DNA from 2 places in the Bacillus thuringiensis genome. Region 2 is predicted to be linked to the other one. Evidence: riboswitches for the same ligand, from Rfam matches in the RefSeq annotation. Region 2 holds a riboswitch; the other holds the start of a gene.

Region 1 (6,354 bases), 620 kb from region 2:
CCTCTTTAATGAATCGAGCTTATACTTACTTTCATCTGGAAGATATGTTGCTACTTGTTGTAGGAAAATTGTAGCTAAGCCTAAAATAGATGTTGCCTTTGCTTTATAAATTGCATTTGCAAAAGCTTCTACCGAAAGCCTTTGTTCATCCAATAACACATATATATTTCCACCGCAGAATAATGACGCGAATAACTCCCAAATAGATGCGTCAAAACTAAATGAAGGGAACTGCGCGAAAATATCTTCTTCACTTAATTCATAATGCCTTTGCATCCATGTACATAAATTCACTACTCCGCGGTGCGCAAGCATTGTTCCTTTCGGATTTCCCGTAGAACCGGATGTATAGATCATATATGCGATATCATCAAGATCAATTGCCACGTTCACATCTATTTCTGAAAATTGTTCAATATCGTAAAGAGATAATTCTCGAATATCCTCAAACGGTACTTTCGCTTCTTTCGTTAAAACTAATTTTGATTGGCTATCCTCGATAATATATTGCACTCGATTTGCTGGATAATCTGGGTCAATCGGAATATAAGCTGCACCTGTTTTTAAAACTGCTAATATACTGACTACCGTATCAATACTTCGCTTCATAAAGATACCGACATAATCACCTTGTTTCACCCCATGATGTAATAACATGTGAGCAATTTTATTACTTTTTTTATTTAGTTGTTCATATGTTAATGTTCCCTCCACCGAAGATAAAGCTATACGCTTTGAAAATTTCCTTACTGTTTCACAAAACATATCCGCAATACTTTTATTCGGGTATAGCACTTCTGTGTCATTTATTTCTTTATATATCACTAATTCTTCTTCTGTAATAATATTCATATCTACAACACATTGCGTCTCTTTTTTTATACCTTGCTGAATTACATACTGAATTTGCTTTATATAGCGAAGTGCTGTTTCTTCTTTCAATTGCTTTTCATTATAAGAAACTTCAAAACAACTATCCTTTAATTCAATAAAGTTTAATTGACTATTTCTATTTTCTTTTCCTACTGTAACTGCAGGTTTCCCCCATTTTTCTTCATCATATTGTAACAATATCTTCCGTTCTTCTTCCATACTTTCTAACTGCATGATTTGATCATTAATTTCTATCCTTAGCTCTTCATAAGAAAGTTCTTGTTCAATTGTAATACATAACGGATAACTACTCTGTCTCATGTAATAAGGTATCACTATACGTTTTTCATTACTAACATGATATAGCCATACAAAAGTAGCTGCGATTAAATCTAATTTATTTCGTTCAAACGCTTGTATATCCTTAATTTTCATTTGAGTATATTCATTTACTTGAATATCCTTTGGTATCATAAACGGTTCATAATTTTGTTGCGAAAATTGTTCATATCTCTCCACATATGAACGTTTTAAGAAAATACTCATACTGAATCCTCTCACTCTCCATAATATAAAAATGAAACTTTGATCATTGGAGGACATGTTCCACCAATGATTAAAATCACAACCGTATACCATTAGATATAAATATATAATTATTCATTTTAAAAAAAGATTAAGGTGTAGATTAAATCTACACCTTATATTATTCTATTAACTTTTAAATTCCCCAATTAACTCTTGCAGCTCCTGTGCAAGCCAGCTTAAAGAAGTAGCTAATTCTGCAATATCTTGTACTGACATTTCCTGTTCTTTCATACTCTCTTCAATATTACCACTACTATTCGCATACGTATTTGCAATATGTGATAGTTCATTTACAACTTGAACGATATTTTGGCTATTTTGCAAAATATCACCTGAGTTGCTAGAAACCGCCTTAACTTGGTCCGTAACAGAATGTGCTGATTTTGAAATTTTCTCGAAGAACGCACCACTACTTTGAACAAGAGTAATTCCAGATTCTACTTCTTTTGAACCTTTTTGCATTGAAACTACAGCCTCTTCTGCTTCAGCTTGTGTTTCCCCAATTAATTTAGCTATATCTTTCGCTGACGTTTCAGTTTGCTCAGCTAATTTACGTACTTCATCAGCGACCACTGCAAATCCTCTTCCAGCAGCTCCAGCACGTGAAGCTTCAATAGAAGCATTTAACGCAAGTAAATTGGTTTGATTTGAAATACCTGTAATTACGGTTACGATATCACTAATTTCCTTCGATCTTGTTTCCAATGAATAAATAATCGAAGATAAATCTTTTACTGCATTTTGGATTAAATTCATTTGATTAATAATTTGTCCAATTACTTCATTACCTTCAATTGAATGTTGCTCCATACCTTCTGAGGCAACCGCAACCAGTTTCGCAGCCCCAGTTATCTCTTCCACCTTATTTTCCATTCCGTGCACAATTCCTAAGCATTGTTGTACTGAAGTTTCTTGAGACTGTGCTCCTACTCTTAAACCTTCCATGGAACCTGCAATTTCTTGAACTGCCATACTGTTTTCCTCAGTACTTGCCGATAATTCTTGTGATGAAGAAGAAACTTGCTCTGCAGTTTGTTTTACTTTATCTATAATTCCTTTAAATTTCTCAATCGTTGCATTGAAATAAGTATTAATAATACCAATGTCATCTGGTCTTTCTTTTAATTTAATACTTAAATCACCCTCACCAACTTTACGTAATCCCTCTCTTAGGTCTTTTAATGGGGCTAACGAATTACGAACAATAAAGAATTGAATAACAGTCGCAATAGCTAATGAAATACAAATGAATAGTAAACCTTGCATCATAAATTTCTTCTTTGTATCTGGAATAACAGAAGCATCTACATCTGCCGCAACAATTGCGACAATATTTTTTTCTCCATCCGTAATGGGCTCTAATATTGTCACCCATGAGCCTAGTTCATCTTCATATACTTCTGTCATTTGTGCCTTTTTCGTATCTATCACTTTATCGTATGCCTTCATCCAATGAGCTGGTTGTTCATAATAGTCACCCGGCTTTACAGGTACTGCATTTGTTAACTCTGTAGTCAAACCAACGATTTGTAATTCTCGTTTGTCATTGGGTTTTGCTCCCGTAATATACGTTTGTCCAACACTTTTTAAATCTTTTGTCACTTCATCTAATTGCTCTTTTAACTTTTCCTTCTTCTCCTTTTGGGCTGTAGGATCTTTCGCAAGATCTTTCACTAATTCTGCGTCTAATTGATTTATTACAGTATCTCCTGTTTCAATAGACTGTCTTTCAAATAAAGACATCATACTATTTTGAAACATGTTGAAACTTAACGCGCCCATACTTCCAACAAGCGTCAAAATAACTAGTACGGTTAATAAGACGTTCTTTTGAAGAAACGTTAACTTATGCCAATACTTTTTCATTAATATCCACCTTCCTTAATTAACATAACAAAAAAACAAAATATACGAATATTTTGTTTGAAAATGTTTCTCAATATATTCGAGAATAAAAAAAAGCCAATGTAAAAGCATTGGCCAAGACCAACCCTATCCGTCCGGTAACTGGCTAGCATAGCCTTTCGACCTTAGCTCCTGTAGTTTTGCGTCCTCATGTTTCCATCAGTTTGCCTTTCTCGCTGAACGAGTTGAACGATATGGGAGTTCTATGAGAATTAATTTATTCTCTTTCAAAGATTACAACATATAAATCAAAATGTCTACTTATTTAGAGATATAAATACAAATTTTTAATGCATTGCTTTTTCGAAATAATTTCAAAAAGTACGTGAATGTTACTTTTTTTGTGTTATATAATAAAAAATGTATAAATAACAAGGATTTCTTCGGGTATTCATTTAATTTTCATTCAAATTAAACTATTCGAATATATCTTAATTAATGAATTTCGGAGGTAGTTTATCATGTTTTGGCTACAATTTCTTACCTTGTTACTCTGTATTTTTATTGGTGCACGCCTAGGCGGAGTTGGTTTAGGAGTAATGGGTGGAGTTGGTATGGCAATACTCGTTTTTGTCTTCCACTTACAACCGACCGCGCCTCCTATTGATGTAATGCTCATGATTTTGGCAGTAATTACAGCTGCTGGTGCTTTGCAAGCTGCTGGAGGAATGGACTATCTTGTTCATCTAGCTGAAAAAGCATTGCGAAAAAATCCAAAGCGTATTACTTTTTTTGCTCCAATTGTTACTTATTTATTCACACTATGTGCAGGTACTGGTCACGTTGCCTATTCTGTACTTCCTGTTATTGCAGAAGTCTCTCGTGAATCAGGGATTAGACCAGAACGCCCAATGTCGATTGCCGTAATCGCTTCTCAGCAAGCAATTACAGCTAGTCCGATTTCAGCTGCCACAGTTGCTCTTTTAGCAATGTTCGCTGACTATAAAATTACCTTATTAGATATTTTAAAAGTAAGTATCCCTTCTACTTTCATTGCTTGTATGTTAGCAGCATTCGTTGCTAGTAAGATGGGAAAAGAATTAAATGAAGACCCTGAATACTTAAAACGATTAAACGAAGGAATGATTCCTAAACTTGAAGAGAAAAAAGAATTTGTAGGTGTAAAAGGCGCCAAATTATCAGTTATCCTTTTCCTAGTTGGAACCTTCCTTGTTGTACTTCTTGGTTCATTTGAAGCACTTCGTCCAGGATGGATAGTTGATGGGAAGTTAGCTCGTCTTTCCATGCCGAACACAATTGAGATGGTTATGTTAACTATCGCGGCTCTTATTATTATTTTCTGTAAACCAAATGTAGAAAGCATTGTATCTGGTAACGTCTTTAAAGCAGGAGCAACAGCAGTTGTTGCTATTTTCGGTATCGCTTGGATGGGAGATACTTTCTTTAATGGAAACTTAAATATGATTCAAGGATCCATTCAGCATTTAGTAACAAGTGCACCTTGGCTATTTGCCATCGCGCTATTCATTCTATCTATTTTACTGTACAGCCAAGCAGCAACAGTACGTGCCTTAATGCCACTTGGACTATCCCTTGGTATTCCACCAGCACTACTGATTGCGATGTTCCCTGCAGTAAATGGATATTTCTTCATTCCAAACTATGGAACAATCGTTGCTGCCATTAACTTTGACCGTACTGGTACAACAGGTATCGGTAAATACGTATTAAATCATAGCTTTATGATTCCAGGTTTAATCGCAACATTTACTTCTATCGGCATTGGAATGCTTTTAATTTCTATTATGTTTTAAAGAAAAAGCACAAACCTTTATTTTAAAAGGTTTGTGCTTTTTTAATCAAACGTTTGTTTAAAATTTTGGGCAGTCCATTTCTCCATGTAGCACTTAAAATACTACACGTCCTTCCTTACAAACTTCTCTTTACTTCTTCAGCTAATTTTCTCGTACTTTCATACGCCGATTCAGCTAAACTAATTGCTGAAATAACTGAAACACCTTCCGCACCCGCCTCTATAACTGCCGCTGTATTTTCAATTGTAATCCCGCCAATACCAACGATTGGCACTGTAATTCCTTGTTCTCTAAAATAAGCTAATCCTTTCGTTCCTTGAACCGCTTTCGTATCTTTTTTCGTACTCGTTGGGAAAATAGGTCCAACGCCTAAATAATCTGCTCCATGTTCGATTGCAAAGCGTGCTTCTTCAATTGTATGAGCAGATACACCGATAATTTTATCTCCCATTTTTTCACGAACAGATGTAATTCCTTCATCATCTTGTCCTACATGAACACCATCTGCATCTAATTCAATGGCTAATTCTACATCATCATTTACAATGAAAGGAACACTATATTCCTTACAAAGAGTCTGCAATTCTTTTGCAAAACGCACTCTATCCTCTCCAATTAAAGAACCTTCCCCCTTTTCACGAAATTGAAAAAGTGTCACTCCACCATCTAACGCTTCTTTCAATACAGTTAAAGGATCCTTCGTGCAGTTATTGCTTCCCATAATAAAATACACTTGTAATAGGTTAGACATTTTCTTTGTTTCAATGCGCATCATGTGTTTCATCCCCCTTACTCTAACTCCTCAATCTTCCCATACTTCTCCATATCAGCTGAAGTTGTATTCGCTAATTGATTTAAAAATTCAATTTGGAAACTACCTGGCCCTTTTTCTACTGTTTTAGCAGCTGCCAGTTCTGCAGCTACACCATAAAACGTTAATGCGGCTACTGCTGCTTTTACATAATCTTTTTCAACTGCTACAAATGCTCCTATTACCGAAGTTAGTAAACACCCTGTTCCCGTAACTTTTGTTAAAATAGGATGACCATTTCGAATAAGAACAGTTCGCTCTCCATCTGTAACAACATCTTCTTTTCCAGTAATGACCGCAACTGTATTTAGTTCATCTGCTGCCTGCCTTGCAATACTTACAACATTTCCATTTCCAGTACCAGCGTCTACCCCTTTAATTTCCCATTTCTCATTAATAACG
Region 2 (6,354 bases):
AATACTAAGGTTAATTATCTGGTCTTCATATGACTTATAGTCAAAACTCTCACCAAATGTAAATGTTACTTCACTTCTTTGTTTATCTATATTTAACGTTCCTTTAGAAGTAATATCTTGGCCATTTTGATCATACACCTTTGCCTCTAATACTTCTAAAACATCTTCTAAATCATCACTAATTACCATAGATGTGTATTTAGGAGGATCGTTCGGTATATGTGTACCAACTTGGTATTGAATAACTTGATCCATTTGTGTTAACTGCTCATTCTCTACAAGCTTGCCATTCTCATCAACTATATTTTTTTCAATGCTAGGTGGATTATTGTCACCTGAACCGGATCCTCCCCCACCACTTACAAATACTTGTCCTACTTTTTCTTCAGTTTTAATATTTTTACCTTCTAATTTCACAGTATTTTTATGAGGCTTTGCAGCAGGATTTGTAACCTTTGTTTTATATCTTAAAATATAGCCTTTTGAACTGTCTGGAAATTCAATTGTAAATCCAGTCTTTGTTGCATTAATTTTAATGTTAGATAAATCTGCTGGCTTAATATTTGTTGGTGCATAACCATCTTCAAATACAGCCTCTTCTAATACTACGCTGTCTGTAATTAACTCATGCCCAGGTCCTAATGTATCTGTTAATTTAAGATCTTGCATTTCTGTTCCGGTTGCATTTACATATACAAGCCAATCAGCAATTGAAGGATTTTCTTGATTATAAGAACCCCATTTCAATAAATTTTCCGTATTGGGCTGTGGCTTCGGTCTCTCTGTCGTATTATTTACACTTACTTCTTTATTGACGATTTGACCATCAACGTTAAATTCTAATGGAATTTCTTTAACACCATCATATGCTTCTAGACCAAAGTAGAATTCTACGAATAAAGAACCTTTAATGTTATTCTTTCCTTCTACGTAATCACCCATAGTACATGTTAATAGACCCTTTTTCATCTCACATGTACCAACTGTTTTTCCTTCAGCATCTTTTAAAGGAAAACTCATATTCATAAGGTCTTTTCGAAACTCTTTTGGCATATCAATTGTGAATTGATCTCCACTTTTTATTTTTTCTTTAGCTGACCACTTCACTTCTACTTTCATACCATCTGAGGCTTGATACGGTTCAGATGTCGTGCCATCAGTACGAGAAATATTAATTTCGTCCACTGGACTTTTCATCACAGCAGCTTGAATAACTGGAGCCCACACATTCAGCACTGAAAATAATACTAGAAAAACTAATGAAACCATTGAAATATGCCTTTTAGTACTTTTCATTTGCATAGTTCCCTCCTATTTTTTTATATTTATATAACAAAAAAAGACCGTCCGGTTGCATCAAAAATGTGCAACCAGACGATCTTAGTAACCAATATGTATTACCGTAGACTCTAAGCTTTGCGGCCTATCCTTTCGAATAGTGTGCTAAAAATATCTTTTATTCTTTTTTTGTTTCATTTTCCTCTTAAACCAAATATTACTATACCGTCTAGACGGTTATAATTCAATACTCTATAAAATTGTTCTATTTTTCTAATAAAAAAAACAATTCACCACTACATTAAATAAGTAATGGTGAATTGTTTTCACATTATATAGTTCGTATATTCTATTTATACGAATTAACAATAAGAGCTTGAATCACTTTTTCTCTTAACTCGGGGCTTAGTCTGCCAACCCCTAAATATTCCGAATACCATAATCCATCTGCTGCTAATCTAATAATTGTTGCACATACTGAATCTATCTCATCGTTTTCTATATTCTTTTGCAGTTGCTGAAATGATTGTTGTAATGGCTCAAGTAATTCAGGTTTTAACATGAATGCTGCCATCATACTACTAGACAACTCTTCTGTTCTTCTCTCATTACTTAATCTTTCCTCTACAAAAGAGCGAACCCATCTCCCTTTCCTCTCTGAGTCTTCCGCTACTTTATTGTAAATAGCGCCCTCATAATCCTCTATCCCTCTGACTATCATACCTTCTATTAAAGCTTCTTTATTTGCAAAGTGATACAATAATCCACCTTTACTTACACCCGCCTCTTTTGCCACTGCTTCTAAGGTTAATTTAGCAACCCCTTTACATTGCACAATTTGAGAAGCGGCCGCCAAAATCTTTTGCCGCGTTATGCTGATACTCATTCCTTTTTAAAACCCCATTTCTACTAAATTTATATAAATACGAATCTTATTTTTAATATTGTTGATTACTACTAAGTATTTTCTTTATACAACAAAAGCTTCATTACCTTTGAATTTTTAGTTACTTATTCTATTAAAAATTTCCATATCATTCAATATGATAACATCAAATACACAACATTGACTATACATCTATACTTTCATATTCATTCCTAATATATCCATTAATAAAATTTACCGATTTAGTCCTTCTTATTACTTTATCCCGCTATTTGCCGGACAGTAAGACCCCCACCTCAAAATTCAGCTAAAACAAAGGAGTTAGGCGGGAGGCGGGCTGCCCATAAATGCCCGATTGGTGAGAACTAATAATCAGTGGGGAATGAACAAAATCCCCACTGATTAAAGTTTCACTTTATATACGCAACATGGACAAGTATATTTCATTTATGTTGCTCCTTTTATTTTTCCTAAAAATAATCTTACCTATTTTTTAGACAAAGTCCTCAAAAAAGAAAACCACCTACCCCCTAAAGAATATAGGGAACAGATGGTTTATGTGTTTTATTAGAAAGTAGTGCCTTCTTTTTTATAATATTCTTTTGAAATCTCTTCATAAAATGCGGCTGATGTCGCGTAGAAATAAGGTGCTAACCATAAGAAACCGATTCCTATAGTAAGAATACTTAATATGAACCAGCCTAAGAAACTTAAGCATAGTAAAAAATAATCCATTTTATGTCCATTCATCATATGACGACTCTCAGTAATCGCTTGATTCGCTGTATATTCTGGATGATCATTCAAAATAAAATATGTCATAGAATAAGAAAATGATTTAATAATACCTGGAATAATAAGAAGTAATGTCCATAGAGTCAAGTATACATACATTAGTAAATATGTTAAAAACGACTTCATCAACTTACTTCCATCGCTAAACCATCTAAATATATGACCAATGCGAGCATCAGTCCCACGAATTGCATTTAAAACAAGATAATAGGCACCTATTGTTAATGGACCAATAACAAGCATTACAATAATACTTACTGTAAGTGAATCACTTGCCTCTTCCCAACCCCAAAATATCGAGAAAATACCTGTTGTTAGCATTTCAACAGCTCCAATAAGGATTCCAATTAATAAAGTTGCCCCTACCGCTAATCCCCATCTTCCTTTTAATGCATCAAGTGCTTCTCTTTTCAACTGACTTATCATATATAACCTCCTAATACTATTTGTATTTTTGTATACCATTTACATCAAAAATTCCACATATTCCCCAAAACAGAAGCATATTACCTTTTTTCATGCGTATTGATACATGTTTGCTGTAGTTGTACTAATATATGGATTAAACGACTCTTTTCCCTATAACAAAAAAGCTTGCCCTTCAGACTAGGCAAGCTTTCTCAAATTATTCCTCACTCATTCTCTTCTTATACCAATCCTGCATTCTCTCCGCGTCTTCTACTCTCGTATGCTCTATTTTATAACTAGATGATGCACTAGAAAACTTATACGTACATAAATCCGCTCGGCGCTGGAAATATGATTGTGTCTTCTCCATTGATTGGACATGTCTTCTTCTAATAAGTCCTGTATATTTTCCGACGCTACGATAGACAAGTGTAATTTGTTCTCCGTTAACACTGTAACCATTTGTTTTAAATGTTGCGTATCCAAGTGTAAAGATGAGGATCGCGAGCGGAATTAATGCCCACATGATGAAGTGCTTTTCAGAGTATATACTTATTCCAGTAAGCGGGATTGCTAGCATTGCGAAGAAAATGAAACTATCAATGAGATAGCGGCGCAATGCTGCTTTTGGTAATGAAATAATGTTTGTATTCAGTTCATATGGTAACTGTAAATGTGTGAGTAACTGTTGCACGCGATCTTTTCGAATAATTGGATGCAGTGTAACTTTTTCTTTTTCGTCATCCATTCCCTTACTTTGAATTACTTCTACTTGCACAGCACAATAACCGAATGGTTGGCGTAAAATGCTTTCTTTTATCGTAATACCTTGAATACGGTGCAATTTTAGTACGAGTTCTTTTCTTTCCAGTAACCCTTGCGAAATACGGACTTCATCATTTTTTCGATTTACTGTGAAGTTACCATGTTTTAACGCGTAGCCAATTGTAGATATAACCCACGAAAGAACGAGCAAAATAGCTACCATGAAAATCCAGCCATATATATCATGTTCCATTACATACGACTTTACGCCATTCTCTATCCATTTCGGAATGTACTCATCTACTTGGTGATAGACGAAAAAGATTAAAGAGAATAATAGTCCAAATTGACCAGATGTAACAGATGCTAATAAAATCTCTTTCCAAGTTAATTTATACTCTGTCGCTTGTTTTTCTTCTGTAACAATTTCTTTTTCTACTGTATTTTCTGTTGCTTCGTCTAACGTTCCTTCTGCTTTCACTTCTGGAGTTGGCTCATTTAGCAAAGCAATAAGCTCCGCCGCTTCTTCTGCCGTAATACCAGCTAAGCTAACTTCTGCTTCATCGCCCCCACCAGCTGTTTCAATCTGAATTTTTTTCAAACCGAGCATTTGATAGAGCACGTTAGAACTTGTATTAATCGTTTGAACACGTTCTTTATTTAAGTAGCTCTCCTTTTTCACGAAGAGACCTTTTTTCACATGTAATACGTTATTTTCAACCCAATATGTTGTGTAATACCATTTTTCAAATGCTGAAAAAACGGTGAGTAAACCAAATCCTGCGGGAATTAAATACCAAAACGGAAATTTTCCGTTTAAGCTGAACATGAAAATAATGAGTGGTATAAAATCTGTTATTTTTAATTCTAATAACATCGTGATTGGATGCTGCCTCTTATACATCCTCATCACTCACTTTCGCTAATTCTGCGATTTTCGTTTTCAACATTTCTGCTTCATACATCGTTAAGCCTGGGATGCTGTGAGAAGTTGCTGCCGTTGAAATGTGTAATTCTGCTAAGCCATATTTTCTCATAATCGGACCTTGTTCAATCGTTACGTGCTGTACACGAATCATCGGTACTAATACGCGCTTTACGACAAAAAGACCATGCTGAATTTCAAGCTCTTCCTCATTTAGTTGGTAGCTGTAATAACGTTGACGTAGTTTCGGGAATAAGAAGTACGAAAATGGTGCGAACACAACTGTTAGCCCAATCATCACATACAAAATCCACGCCCACCAATCAAACTTTATCATAAGGAAAAGGTAAGCTAAAATGACGAGTATACCGATCCCTTCTTCAATTACAGCACGAACTTTCCACACCTTGACCATGTCAGGGTGAATTTCATTTTTCAATGGATCCATGTAACCACTCCAAATCTAGTAATCTAATATATGAATACTCTTAATCTACATTTTACATAACTTTACAGAAAATTGAAATTTAATCTTCTTTCTTCTCTGGAATAAAATATCCGAACCAAAGTAACCAAATGAAACCGATTAACTTCATCCAACTTCCATCCGCTTGAAAAGCTTCAATCATACCTGGTATTTTATAAACCCCAATAAATCCAAGAAAACCGAGCCACCAGTTTTTTTGCATTTTCATTTTTACTCCTCCTTCATTACGTTTTTCACATTTCGAATCCAAATTTCTTTATACTTTAACTGGAATCCCATGAGCATATAGTTGCTCATATTATCGATCACGAGTGCTAGCGTATGAGCATTTTCTTCCGTTTCATGTTGTGACACAACGCCCAGTCTCGCGCCTTTCTTCAATAAATCGTGGAAACCATGTAAGAAATCCTCTTGTATTTCAAATAAACGTTTCTGGTACTTTTCATTTCGCGATGCAGTTACGATAAATTCATTGATAACGCGTAGTATTCCTTCTTGCCCTTCATACTCAGAGAGCATATGTAAACCATCTGAAATTAACTTTTCTGCAAAGTTTTCTTTCGTATATTGCTCTTTATCGAAATAATTCACGAAATGATACCCAGAAAAAATTTCTTCAAATAAAAAATCAACTAACGCTTCTTTAGAAGAAAAATGATAGTAAATAGCCGGTTTTGAAATACCTACCTCTTTCGCAATCATGGAAAGACTCATCTTCTCAATGCCGTGTTCTGCCATAAGTTTAAATGATGCCTCTACAATGTTCTGCGATGTTTGTAAATTCTTCGTCATACTGTACCTCACTTATTT

The links. A riboswitch is a leader RNA that binds a small molecule or an ion and turns the genes downstream of it on or off. The one in region 2 is predicted to bind cyclic di-GMP.
Positions count from the first base shown of each region.
Region 1: linked by a shared signal. The riboswitch ahead of AC241_RS02215 (methyl-accepting chemotaxis protein) and the one ahead of AC241_RS05380 (SpaA isopeptide-forming pilin-related protein) in region 2 are both predicted to bind cyclic di-GMP.

Region 1 covers NZ_CP012099.1:417,262-423,615, reverse strand. The annotation lists gene AC241_RS02220 (non-ribosomal peptide synthetase) at 1-1,413, opposite strand, end outside; gene AC241_RS02215 (methyl-accepting chemotaxis protein) at 1,588-3,327, opposite strand; cyclic di-GMP riboswitch class I at 3,461-3,545, opposite strand; gene AC241_RS02210 (anaerobic C4-dicarboxylate transporter family protein) at 3,828-5,141, shown strand; gene thiE (thiamine phosphate synthase) at 5,257-5,916, opposite strand; gene thiM (hydroxyethylthiazole kinase) at 5,931-6,354, opposite strand, start outside.
Region 2 covers NZ_CP012099.1:1,033,562-1,039,915, reverse strand. The annotation lists gene AC241_RS05380 (SpaA isopeptide-forming pilin-related protein) at 1-1,302, opposite strand, end outside; cyclic di-GMP riboswitch class I at 1,363-1,455, opposite strand; gene AC241_RS05375 (TetR/AcrR family transcriptional regulator) at 1,628-2,164, opposite strand; gene AC241_RS05370 (DUF975 family protein) at 2,732-3,385, opposite strand; gene AC241_RS05365 (PH domain-containing protein) at 3,585-5,036, opposite strand; gene AC241_RS05360 (PH domain-containing protein) at 5,029-5,505, opposite strand; gene AC241_RS34645 (hypothetical protein) at 5,585-5,752, opposite strand; gene AC241_RS05350 (TetR/AcrR family transcriptional regulator) at 5,755-6,336, opposite strand.